3 regions of the Actinoallomurus sp. NPDC052274 genome follow, and region 1 is predicted to be linked to each of the others. Evidence: riboswitches for the same ligand, from Rfam matches in the RefSeq annotation. Region 1 holds a riboswitch; each other region holds the start of a gene.
What was found. Region 1 has a riboswitch for cyclic di-AMP ahead of AB0K82_RS02775 (CHAP domain-containing protein). Riboswitches for the same ligand answer to the same signal wherever they lie in the genome.
Positions count from the first base shown of each region.

Region 2: another riboswitch for cyclic di-AMP. It lies ahead of AB0K82_RS17450 (C40 family peptidase); the one in region 1 lies ahead of AB0K82_RS02775 (CHAP domain-containing protein).
Region 3: another riboswitch for cyclic di-AMP. It lies ahead of AB0K82_RS44105 (CHAP domain-containing protein); the one in region 1 lies ahead of AB0K82_RS02775 (CHAP domain-containing protein).

Region 1 covers NZ_JBFAUT010000002.1:199,663-202,928, forward strand. The annotation lists gene AB0K82_RS02770 (alpha/beta family hydrolase) at 1-478, opposite strand, end outside; cyclic di-AMP (ydaO/yuaA leader) riboswitch at 871-1,015, shown strand; cyclic di-AMP (ydaO/yuaA leader) riboswitch at 1,103-1,246, shown strand; gene AB0K82_RS02775 (CHAP domain-containing protein) at 1,254-1,991, shown strand; gene AB0K82_RS02780 (penicillin acylase family protein) at 2,106-3,266, shown strand, end outside.
Region 2 covers NZ_JBFAUT010000018.1:32,309-35,574, reverse strand. The annotation lists gene AB0K82_RS17455 (RNA-guided endonuclease TnpB family protein) at 1-985, opposite strand, end outside; gene AB0K82_RS17450 (C40 family peptidase) at 1,125-1,628, opposite strand; cyclic di-AMP (ydaO/yuaA leader) riboswitch at 1,686-1,855, opposite strand; gene AB0K82_RS17445 (NlpC/P60 family protein) at 2,141-3,118, opposite strand; gene AB0K82_RS17440 (NlpC/P60 family protein) at 3,152-3,266, opposite strand, start outside.
Region 3 covers NZ_JBFAUT010000119.1:3,590-6,855, forward strand. The annotation lists gene AB0K82_RS44100 (NlpC/P60 family protein) at 1-450, opposite strand, end outside; cyclic di-AMP (ydaO/yuaA leader) riboswitch at 456-628, opposite strand; gene AB0K82_RS44105 (CHAP domain-containing protein) at 953-1,960, opposite strand; cyclic di-AMP (ydaO/yuaA leader) riboswitch at 1,961-2,108, opposite strand; gene AB0K82_RS44110 (hypothetical protein) at 2,440-2,616, opposite strand; gene AB0K82_RS44115 (beta-1,3-glucanase family protein) at 2,780-3,262, shown strand; gene AB0K82_RS44120 (beta-1,3-glucanase family protein) at 3,259-3,266, shown strand, end outside.

The DNA of each region.
Region 1 (3,266 bases):
GCGCGGTCACCTGCCGGAGGCGGGCGGCGGCGAGGTCGGGCCGGCCGCCACGGGAGACGACCGCGGCGACGTCCGTCCGGGATTCGGCGGCGGCCCACAGCGCGGCGGCCGCTCCGGTGCTGGCGCCGAAGTAGCCGACGCGCCGCCCGCTCGCCTCGGGGCGGGCGCACAGCCAGGCGGTGGTGTCCACCAGGCGCCGGGCCAGCAGCTCGATGTCGAACACCTTGGCGCGGTCGGCCTCCTCCGCCGCGGTGAGCAGGTCGAACAGCAGCGTCCCGAGCCCCACCTGGTTCAACGCGGTGGCCACGAAGCGGTTGCGCGGGCTCCGGCGGCTGCTGCCGCTGCCGTGGGCGAACATGACGAACCCGAGCGGCGGTCCGGGGACGACCAGGGTGCCGGCCAGCCGGATCGGTCCGGCCTGTATCTCGACTTCTTCCTCGCGCGGGCGGTCATCGCCGCTTCGGTTGATGAAGGCCATGGCTCTTTCCCCCTCGCTTCCACGATTCACCGGGACACCGATGCGGGCCAGAGGCGATGGTCCCGCGGAAACGAGTAACACCAGTCACATCGTTAACAAATGCCACGTGAATAACTTCCGTATACAGCTCGCAGTCCCGACCTCTGGCATTGCGTGCGACAAGTGACCCACATCACGTAAACTCACTATTTGAGTGAGTGTTTTGTCCTGCTATGTTCCAATAACTCTCGCGGCGCTCCCCACGCGTCGCCCGCATATCCGTCGGCCATGGCCGGCCTGCCGACCCAGGCGATAGGGCGTTCACAAGACGCCTGCCCGAGCGCGGCCCGACCCAGCCGGTTCATATCCAAATCGCGCTGCTACCGCCGAGCACTCCGCGGAGTGCGTACGCGAGAGCGGCAACGCCGAGTCCGTGACCTCACGGAGCCGGGGACCCACCGCATCATCGGGGTGAATCGGCACATCCCCCGTGCCGTAGGGCGACTTCCACGCTCGAACCCGTCAGCTAACCCGGTAGGCGTCTGGAAGTAAGGAGTAGAACCTTGCCCGCGCCCATCCCCTGATCCCATCCGCCGCCATCGTGATGGCGGCCGCCCGGCAGTCTCTTGTATAAGCCGCCCGAATTCGGGCGATCCGCTGAATCCACACCACTGTGGAACCGGGGACCCAAACGTATTACTGGGGTGAATCGGCACTCCCCTCGTGCCGTAGGGCAGCTTCCACGCCCGAACCCGTCAGCTAACCCGGTAAGCGGCATGGAAGCAAGGAGTACCCCGTGTCCGCTGCCCCTCGACTCGAACGATCCGGAGCACGCATCACCGCAGCCCTGTCGGGCATCACGACGGCCGGCCTGGCCGCGTTCATCTTCGCCGCCGCCGCCGCCGGCCCGGCCGAGGCGTCTTCGCTCCCCGCGCAGGCCGGTCGCGCGCCGGCGGGCGTCCCGTCCACCCAGGGACATCAGGTGACACAGGTTTCCGGCAGAGGACTGGACGCCGATCCCCGAGGTTCGGACAAGGGCCGGCAGCAGGTGCCGACCGCGGCCGACGCGCTGAAGATCGCCCTGTCCCAGGTCGGCACCACCGAGGACCCCGCCGGCGGCAGCAAGTTCAACCAGTGGTTCATGGCCTCGCCGTACGCCAAGCTCGGAGTCGCGCGCGACGGCGGGTCGATCAGCGACTACGCCGCCGCGTCCTGGTGCGACATGTTCGTCACCTGGGTCGGCGCCCAGGCGGGGGTCAAGGGCCTCGGCGGCGACGCGTTCACCCCCGCGCACGCCCAGTGGTTCCACGACCAGGGTCGCTGGGGCAGTGCGCCGAAGCCGGGCGCGGTCGTGTTCTTCTCCTGGAACGGCGGCAAGGACATCGACAGCATCGACCACGTCGGCCTGGTCATCAAGGACAACGGCGACGGCACGATCCAGACCGTCGAGGGAAACACCGACGACGCCGTGAAGGTCCGCACCCGCAGCAAGGACTACGTCGTCGGCTACGGCTACCCCGAGTACGCCCAGTAGCCGCGATCTCTCCCGCCGCCCGCGCGCCGAATCCGCTGGTTCGGGGCGTGGGCGGTCGGCATGCGTGGATGGTTTACTGACGCGATCATCCCGGTCCTGGGGTAAGGAAGGTCAATGGCCCGTTTTGCGCCGCTTGCCCGGCTGCCGCGTCCGGCCCGCTGGGCGGTCCGCATCCTGGCCGTGCTCCTGGCCCTCGCGCTCGTGCTCACGCTGTACGGGTGGTGGACGGTCCGGCGGTCGTACCCACAGGTCGGCGGGCGCGTCACCGTCCCCGGCCTGGGCGCGGACGTCACCGTGTTCCGGGACCGGTGGGGCGTCCCGCAGATCTACGCCGACAACGCCGAGGACCTGATGCGGGCGCAGGGCTACGTGCACGCGCAGGACCGGTTCTGGGAGATGGACTTCCGGCGGCACATCACGGCCGGACGGCTGTCGGAACTGTTCGGCAAGACCACCCTCGACACCGACAAGGTCGTCCGTACGCTCGGCTGGCGGCGGGTCGCCGAGCAGGAGCTGCCGCTGCTGCGGCCCGACACCCGGCGTTACCTCGACGCGTACGCGCAGGGCGTGAACGCCTGGCTGGCCCGGCACCGGAACACCGCCACGCAGAGCCTGGAGTACTCCGTGCTGGGCCTGCGGCGCAGCGGCTACCACCCCGAGCCGTGGACGGCCGTCGACTCGCTGTCCTGGCTGAAGGCGATGGCCTGGGACCTGCGCAGCAACATGGACGAGGAGCTGGGCCGCGCGATCGCCGCGACCAAGGTCGCCCCGGCCCGCGTCGACCAGCTGTACCCCGACTATCCGTACGACCGGAACCCGGTGATCGTCCCCGGCGGTGGGGATTCGGGCGGGCGTACGGGTCCGGCGCCGCGGGCCCGCGCGCTGTCGCCGGCGCTGACCCGCGTCGCCGCCGCCATCCACGCCATGCCGACCATGCTCGGCAACGGCGCCCCGGGCCTGGGCTCCAACTCCTGGGTCGTGTCGGGCGCGCGGACGAACACCGGCAGGCCGCTGCTCGCCAACGACCCGCACCTCGCGCCGCAGATGCCGTCGCTCTGGTACCAGGCCGGACTGCACTGCCGCACCGCGTCGGCCGCCTGCCCCTTCGACGTCACCGGGTTCACGTTCTCCGGCGTCCCCGGCGTGATCATCGGGCACAACGCCCGGATCGCCTGGGGCTTCACGAACCTCGGCCCGGACGTCACCGACCTGTACCTGGAACGGGTCACCGGCTCGACGTACGAGTACAAGGGCCGTCAGGAGCCCCTCGCCGTC
Region 2 (3,266 bases), on a different contig from region 1:
CTCCCGGTCTTACCTGCGCTCCACAGGCTGTCACCGCCAGTCCGGCGGCCCGGCCGATGTTCACGGCCGCGTTGGTGTCCCGATCCAGGACGGTCCCGCACGTCCTGCACGTCCAGTGTCGGACGTGCAGGGGCTTGGGACCGTCCTTGGTGCCGCAGGCCGAGCACACCTGAGAGGTGGGCTCGAACCGGCCGATGCGCACGAGGGTACGGCCGTACCGTGCGGCTTTGTATTCCAGCATCGCGAGGAACTGAGCCCATCCGGCGTCGTGTACGGACTTGGCCATGCGCGTACGGGCGAGTCCGTTGATCGCCAGATTCTCCACCGCGATCGCTTGGTTCTCGCGGATCAGCTTGGTGGAGAGCTGGTGGTGGAACTCCCGCCGTGCGTCGGCCACCCTCGCGTGAGCGCGGGCGACCTTGTGCCGAGCCTTCTCCCGGTTGTTCGACCCCTTCACCTTGCGGCTCAGGGCCTGCTGGGCCCGGCCCGCGCTGTCCTTGATCACCGTCACGGTGGACGGCGCACACGGCAGGGCGCGGGACCACTTCACCCGCACATCACCGATCTTCGGAAGCCGCAGGTCACCGCCCGGCGTGATCGACCACCGGGCGTTCGCGGTGAACCGTACGCTCTGCCGGGTGTCCTTACGGGACTTGAAGCGGGGCTCTTGAACCTTCGGCCCTTTCCGGGCTCCCTTGAGCGAGGAGAAGAAGTTGGAGTAGGCCGCCTCCAGGTCCCGCAGGGGCTGTTGCAAGACGACTGCGGAGACCTCGCCGAGCCACGCGCGCTCCGGCGTCTTCTTCGCCTCGGTGATCACCCGCCTGGACAGCTCCGCCGCCTTCGGAAACGGCAGACCTTGCACCCGGGCATCCTTACGGACATGCAACGCGTCGTTGAACACCACGCGAGCGCACCCGAACGCCCTGGCCAGCGCCGCACGCTGGGGCCCGTTCGGGTACAGGCGAAACCCGTACCGAAGCTGCACGGCCACCAACGTACACAACTGATAATGCCCAGAGACCGAGATCCCTGACGAAGCACCGCCGGGGCCGTCCTTGCGGACGACCCCGGCGGTGATCAGCGGACTCGGCGCCGTGGTGTGCCGGTCCGGCGGACGATCCGGCTCAGTACGGCCGGGCCGCGCCGTAGAACGCGTGCTTGTAGTAGCTGTTGTTGTCGATCCGGATCTGCTTGATCCGCGTGCCGGTGTGCGACGCGTGGATCATGTAGATCTTGTGACCGACGACCTTCGAGATGATCCCGGTGTGGTTGTTGTCGTTGAAGTACACCAGGTCACCGGCCGCGAGGTTCTTCCAGCGGACGTGCCGCTTGATGTGGCGGTGCTGCTGGCCCGCGGTGCGCGGCAGCCGGACGCCGGCCTTGCGGTAGGAGTACTGCACCAGACCGGAGCAGTCGAACGTCTTGGGCCCGGCGCCCCCGTAGCGGTACCACTTGCCGATCTGCTTGCGGGCGATGGCGACCGCCTCCAGACCGACCTTGTGTCGCTGGCTCCAGGACTTGTGCTTCGTCGTCGCCTTGGCGACGGTGACGGCCGTCTGGGGGGTCGCGGCGTGCGCGGCGGTGGCCGTCAGGGCGACGGGTGCGAGGACCGCACCCGCGGCGACCATGCCTCCGGCGAGGCGGAGGCGCAGGGACGAAGCGGTCGAGGGGTTGCGAGACAGAGGTCTCTCCTTCCACTACGCCTACCGGGTTAGCTGTCGGGTTCGGGCTGGAAGCCGCCCTACGGCATGCCTGCGGGAGAACAGGCGCCCCGATTCACCCCCGTGAAATCCGCGCCTTTCGGCGCGATCGGTTCCCCGGCTCCGTGTGCCCACGGATTAGGCGTGCACGGCCACCCGCGGCCCGGTCGGGCCACTTCGGCGATGACCGTTGCTCTGCATCTCTGACAAGCCGGAAGCGGCATGTCCGCACGGCGCGTGTCGAACCGCACCCCGCTGACCGAGGCCCCCTCCGGCCGAGCGACACATGGCGTGCGCCGCGATCCGCACCGTCGGTGCGGAAGATTCGAAAGGTGTGACGCCGGCAGGCCGACCGGATCCGGTCCGCGCCTCGGCGCTCCGGCCGGGAGTCCGTCCCCCCGGCCTGTCGGCGTCCGTTGTTCAGTTGTCGATCGGTCGTCTCAGATGAGCCGGCCGCCGCCCATGAAGGTCGAGGTGTACCAGGCGTCGCTGAGGTTGGAGATCTTCACGACGTCGCCGGTGTGCGGGGCGTGCAGGAACTTGCCGTTGCCCAGGTAGAACCCGACGTGCCCGAGGTCGTGGAAGAAGACGAGGTCACCGGGCTGCAGGTCGGCCTTGGAGACCCGGCGACTGGCGTCCCACTGATCCGGCACCCAGTGGTTGAGCTTGATGCCGACCTTGCGGTAGGCGACCATCGTGATCCCGGAGCAGTCCCAGGTGCTCGGGCCCGAGCCGCCGAAGACGTACGGCTTGCCGAGCTGGGCGCAGGCGAACTTCAGCACGATCTCCGCCTTGCCCGAGGCGAGGACCGAGCAGTTCTCCTTGGAACTGCCCGGATCGATGCCGGCGCCGAGCTTGCGGACCAGGTTGAGCTGCCGCGCGATGGCCGCGTTGGCCTGCTTGCGCTGCGTCTCGAGCTGGTTCTTCTTGGCCGTGAGCTGCTGGGCGGCCTGAACGCGCAGCGCCTGCTCACGCTCCAGCCGCTGCGCGGAGGCGAGGTACTGCTGGAACTCCGCCGACCGGTTGTGCGCGATCTGGTTGAACGCCGACATCTGCGAGAGCACGGCGTCCGGGTCCTTGGAGCTCACCAGCTGGGGGATCGAGCCGTTGTCCCCGGTCTTGTAGGCGTCGACGGCGAGCTGCGCGACCCGCAGCCGCAGCTGCTGGAACGTCTTGCGCTCGGCCTGCACCGACTTGCTCAGCGCGTTGACCCGGCTCTGGGCCGCCTTCCAGTCCGCCTTGGTCTGGTTGTACTGGTTGCTCAGCTGGTCGACCTTGTCGTTCAGCTGCGCGAGCTCCTTCTTCGCCGCGCTCAGCGAAGAGCCGGGGTCCGCGTGCGCGGGAACCCCCGGCAGGGCGAGCCCCGCGACGGCGACGAACCCGACGGTCGTCAGGAACCGGCGGCCGGTCCTGGGCATGATCGTACGCTCCTTGGCCATGATGATCCGTTCCTAGAGCGCGCCCGCGCCGACGTAATGCGAGCTGTACCAGGGGTTGCTCAGGCTGTCGATCTTGACGTAAGAGCCCGTGTGCGGCGAGTGGATGAACTTGCCGCCGCCCACGTAG
Region 3 (3,266 bases), on a different contig from region 1:
GCTGTCGTCCTGCTGGGTGAAGTAGTGCAGGGTGGTGGCCCGGTCCAGCAGCGCGCGCGGGTTCGAGGACGCGAGGAGCGCGGGCGCGTCGTCGTGCGTGCCGTTCATGTAACGGATGGCGGCGAACCGGCCGACCTTGCGCTGCGTGGCCTTCAGCGCCTCGGTGGCGCGGGCCGAGGTCTGACCGGCGATGACGGCCGCGCGCTGGGCCTGCTCCAGGCGCACCTTGAGGCCGTCGTACTGCTCGGTGAGCTGCTCGAGCCGGTCGCTCAACTGGCCGGCGCGCTGCCGGAGCGCGTCGATGCGCGGGCCGGGCCGGGCGGAGTCCGCCAGTGCGGGCGGTGCGAGTCCGGCGATGACGAGGGCGAAGGTCGCGACCGCCGTACGGCGGGCCGTTCCCTTCCCGGGATGAAGAGGGTCGTGCGTGTCCGCGGTGCGGAATCGATCCATCCAGGTGCTCCTCTCCTCAGGCCGCCTACCGGGTTAGCTGACGGGTTCGGACGAGAAGGAGCCCTACCGCGGCCGTCGGCGACGGACGCGGATTCACCCCGATGCGCAGGCGAGGAGACGCCCTCTGCCTCCGCGAATGGGTCCCCGGTTCCCCGGCGCGCCACGGCGCGACGGGCGATTCGGCGGTCCGGCCGTCTCTCGGCCGGTGACGACTCGCTGGAGATTAACGGATGGTGACGGAGCGTCCAACGAGAACATGCGGAGATGGCCCGGGGGATCCCAGGATGGTCACTCCGGGTGATGGGCGGCTGGTCCTTTGCGCCTAGACACGGCGGTCCCCGCTCACCTCACGCCTGGCGGCGGCGGTCCCCGCTCACCTCGTGCTCGGCGGTCCCCGCTCGCGCCCTGACGCGGCGATCCCCGCCCGCCTCCGGAGCAGGAGCGGACGGGGACCGTACGGACGGTGTCGCGCGCGGCGCGGCGCCGCGGCTCGGAACGAGGCTCAGGACAGGACGGACTCGGACTCCGTCTCGGACTCGATCGAGCCGTTCTGCGACACCGCGGCGTGCAGGGTGTTCCAGAACGCCAGCTCGACGTCCTCCTCCAGCTCCGCGATCTTGCCCCAGAACTCCTGGTCCTCGGCCTTCGCGGCGGCCTCGGCGGACAGGACCGGCATGAGCTGGGTGCTGGCGTCGGCCGCCTCCAGGTCGGCCACGCTGACCTCGGCGGGCAGCTCGACCGGCGTGCGGTGGTGCTTGCCGCGCTTGCGGACCCGGACGTTCGGCGCCGAGACGGGCACCTTGACCTTCGACTTGCCGACGGCGAGGGCCACGGTCCCGAACAGCACGACGGCGAGCAGCCCGGTCAGGGCGGCCTGCTGGTCCGGCAGCGGGGACGACGGGGCGGCCGGGTCGTGGGCCGCCGTCGTGTGCGCGTCGACCTGCGCCTGGACGTCCTTGCCGATCTCCTTGACGGCGGGCGGCGGCGCGGCGTGCTTCGGGGCGTAGTTCTGGTCGGTCTGGGCCGGCTGCTGGACGGCCGGCGCCGCCTTCACCTTCACCTTGGAGGGATAGCCGAACCCGACCACCTGGCTGATGTCCCGGGTGGCGCGCGTCAGCGCGTTGTTGTGGTTGGCCTCGATGGTGTGCAGCGTGTGGCCGTCGACCCGCTCCACGATGCCGACGTGCTCGATGTCGCCGATGCTCTTGCCGCCCGACCAGGAGAAGAACACGATCGCGCCGGGCTCGGCCTTGTGGCCCCAGGCGCCCTGCTTCTTGAACCACTTGGCGTGGTCGGGGGTATAGGCGAACTGGCCGGTCCAGTCCTCGACGCCGGCCTTGTCGGCCGCCCACGCGAGGAACATGTCGCACCAGGCCGACGTCTTGTAGACGGGGTCCTTGTCAACATGCTTGCTGTACCAGTCGCCGAATTTGGTGTAACCGCTGGCTTTCTCGTGATAGCCGAGCTGGCCCTTGGCGACCTCTAGCAGTTTCTGACCTACTGAATCCATTCGCTCCCCTTTTACCGCCTACCGGGTTAGCTGACGGGTTCGGGCCAGAGGTAGCCCTACCGTGCGTGACGGATTCACCCCGAGGGACTGATGGGTCCCCGGCTCCCGCGACACTGGCTGCGTCGCCGGGACTCGGCGGTCGGTCTGCAACCCCCTGGTTGGAGGTTGGTCACAGCCCGATCTCGGCGCAATCTAGCCGAACTCTCGCAACAACGGCAACGCGTTCGGAAACGAAAGTCTGGCATCGTTCGCTCACCGAGCGTAGCCGGACGTGGGCGCGTCCAGCCGGGTAACGTCCGAAAGGGCACTCTCACGTGCGGCGAAGCCGGAAAGGGGAGGTGGGCGGGAAAGGCGAGTGCCGCGCCCGCCACCAGGAAAAAGTGACGAACACGGCACTCAGGCCGGGCTCTCCTCGGCGGAGGTCACGGTCGCGGCGCGTCGACGCCGCGACCGTCGTCCGAAAACCGCCCTTATGCGGCTCAGCGCACCTCGGGGCGTGGGATGTCGACGCCGCGGTCGTCGTCCGCGACGTACACGTATGCCGCGTGCCGGGACGGCGCCCACGACATCGCGTCGGCCGGCCGGCGGTAGGGCACCCGCTTCGGTGGGCGTTCTGCGACGCCGCAGGCCGCGAACGGCCTGCGGCGCCGTGGCACGCCCCACTCATCCTCGTCGGACCCCGCCCCGGCCGCGCTCCGCCGCGTCGTCGTTCAGCACCTCCTTAACCAAACCTGAAGCGCGCCTTAAGCCCCTGCCGCGGCGGTTCCCCGGCCGCTTCGCTGAACGCCGGACGCGGTCTCAGGACAGGAGAGGGAACTCGTGCACAGCAGAATGATCGGCAGAAGGTCGTTCCTCGCGTCGACCGCCGCTCTCGGCGCACTCGCGTTCGGCGGCGGAACGACGGGATGCGCCCCGTCGTCGCGGGCCCGGAGCACGGCGGCGACCACGGGCGGCCTGCCGCTGACCGCGGTGAACCGGACCGGCAGGTACGCCGACGCGTCGATCCACATGTACGTCGTCGGGGTGGACCCGGCGACCGGCGCCCAGGGGCACGTGACGGCGGACGGCGCGTTCGTCCCGTGCGCGGCGTCGGACAACGGGTCCGGCGGGTTCACCGACTACGCCATCCCGTTCCGGGACTCCGGCGAAGCGACCGTCGTCCTGCCGAAGATGTCGGGCCGGGTCTACTTCTCGATCGGCGACCGGCTGCGGCTGAAGGTCGTCACCGACGGGAACGGCAGGCCGGCCCTGCAGTACCCGGCGGGCTGGGTCGGTACGGACCCGAACCACCGGATCCGGTGACCAA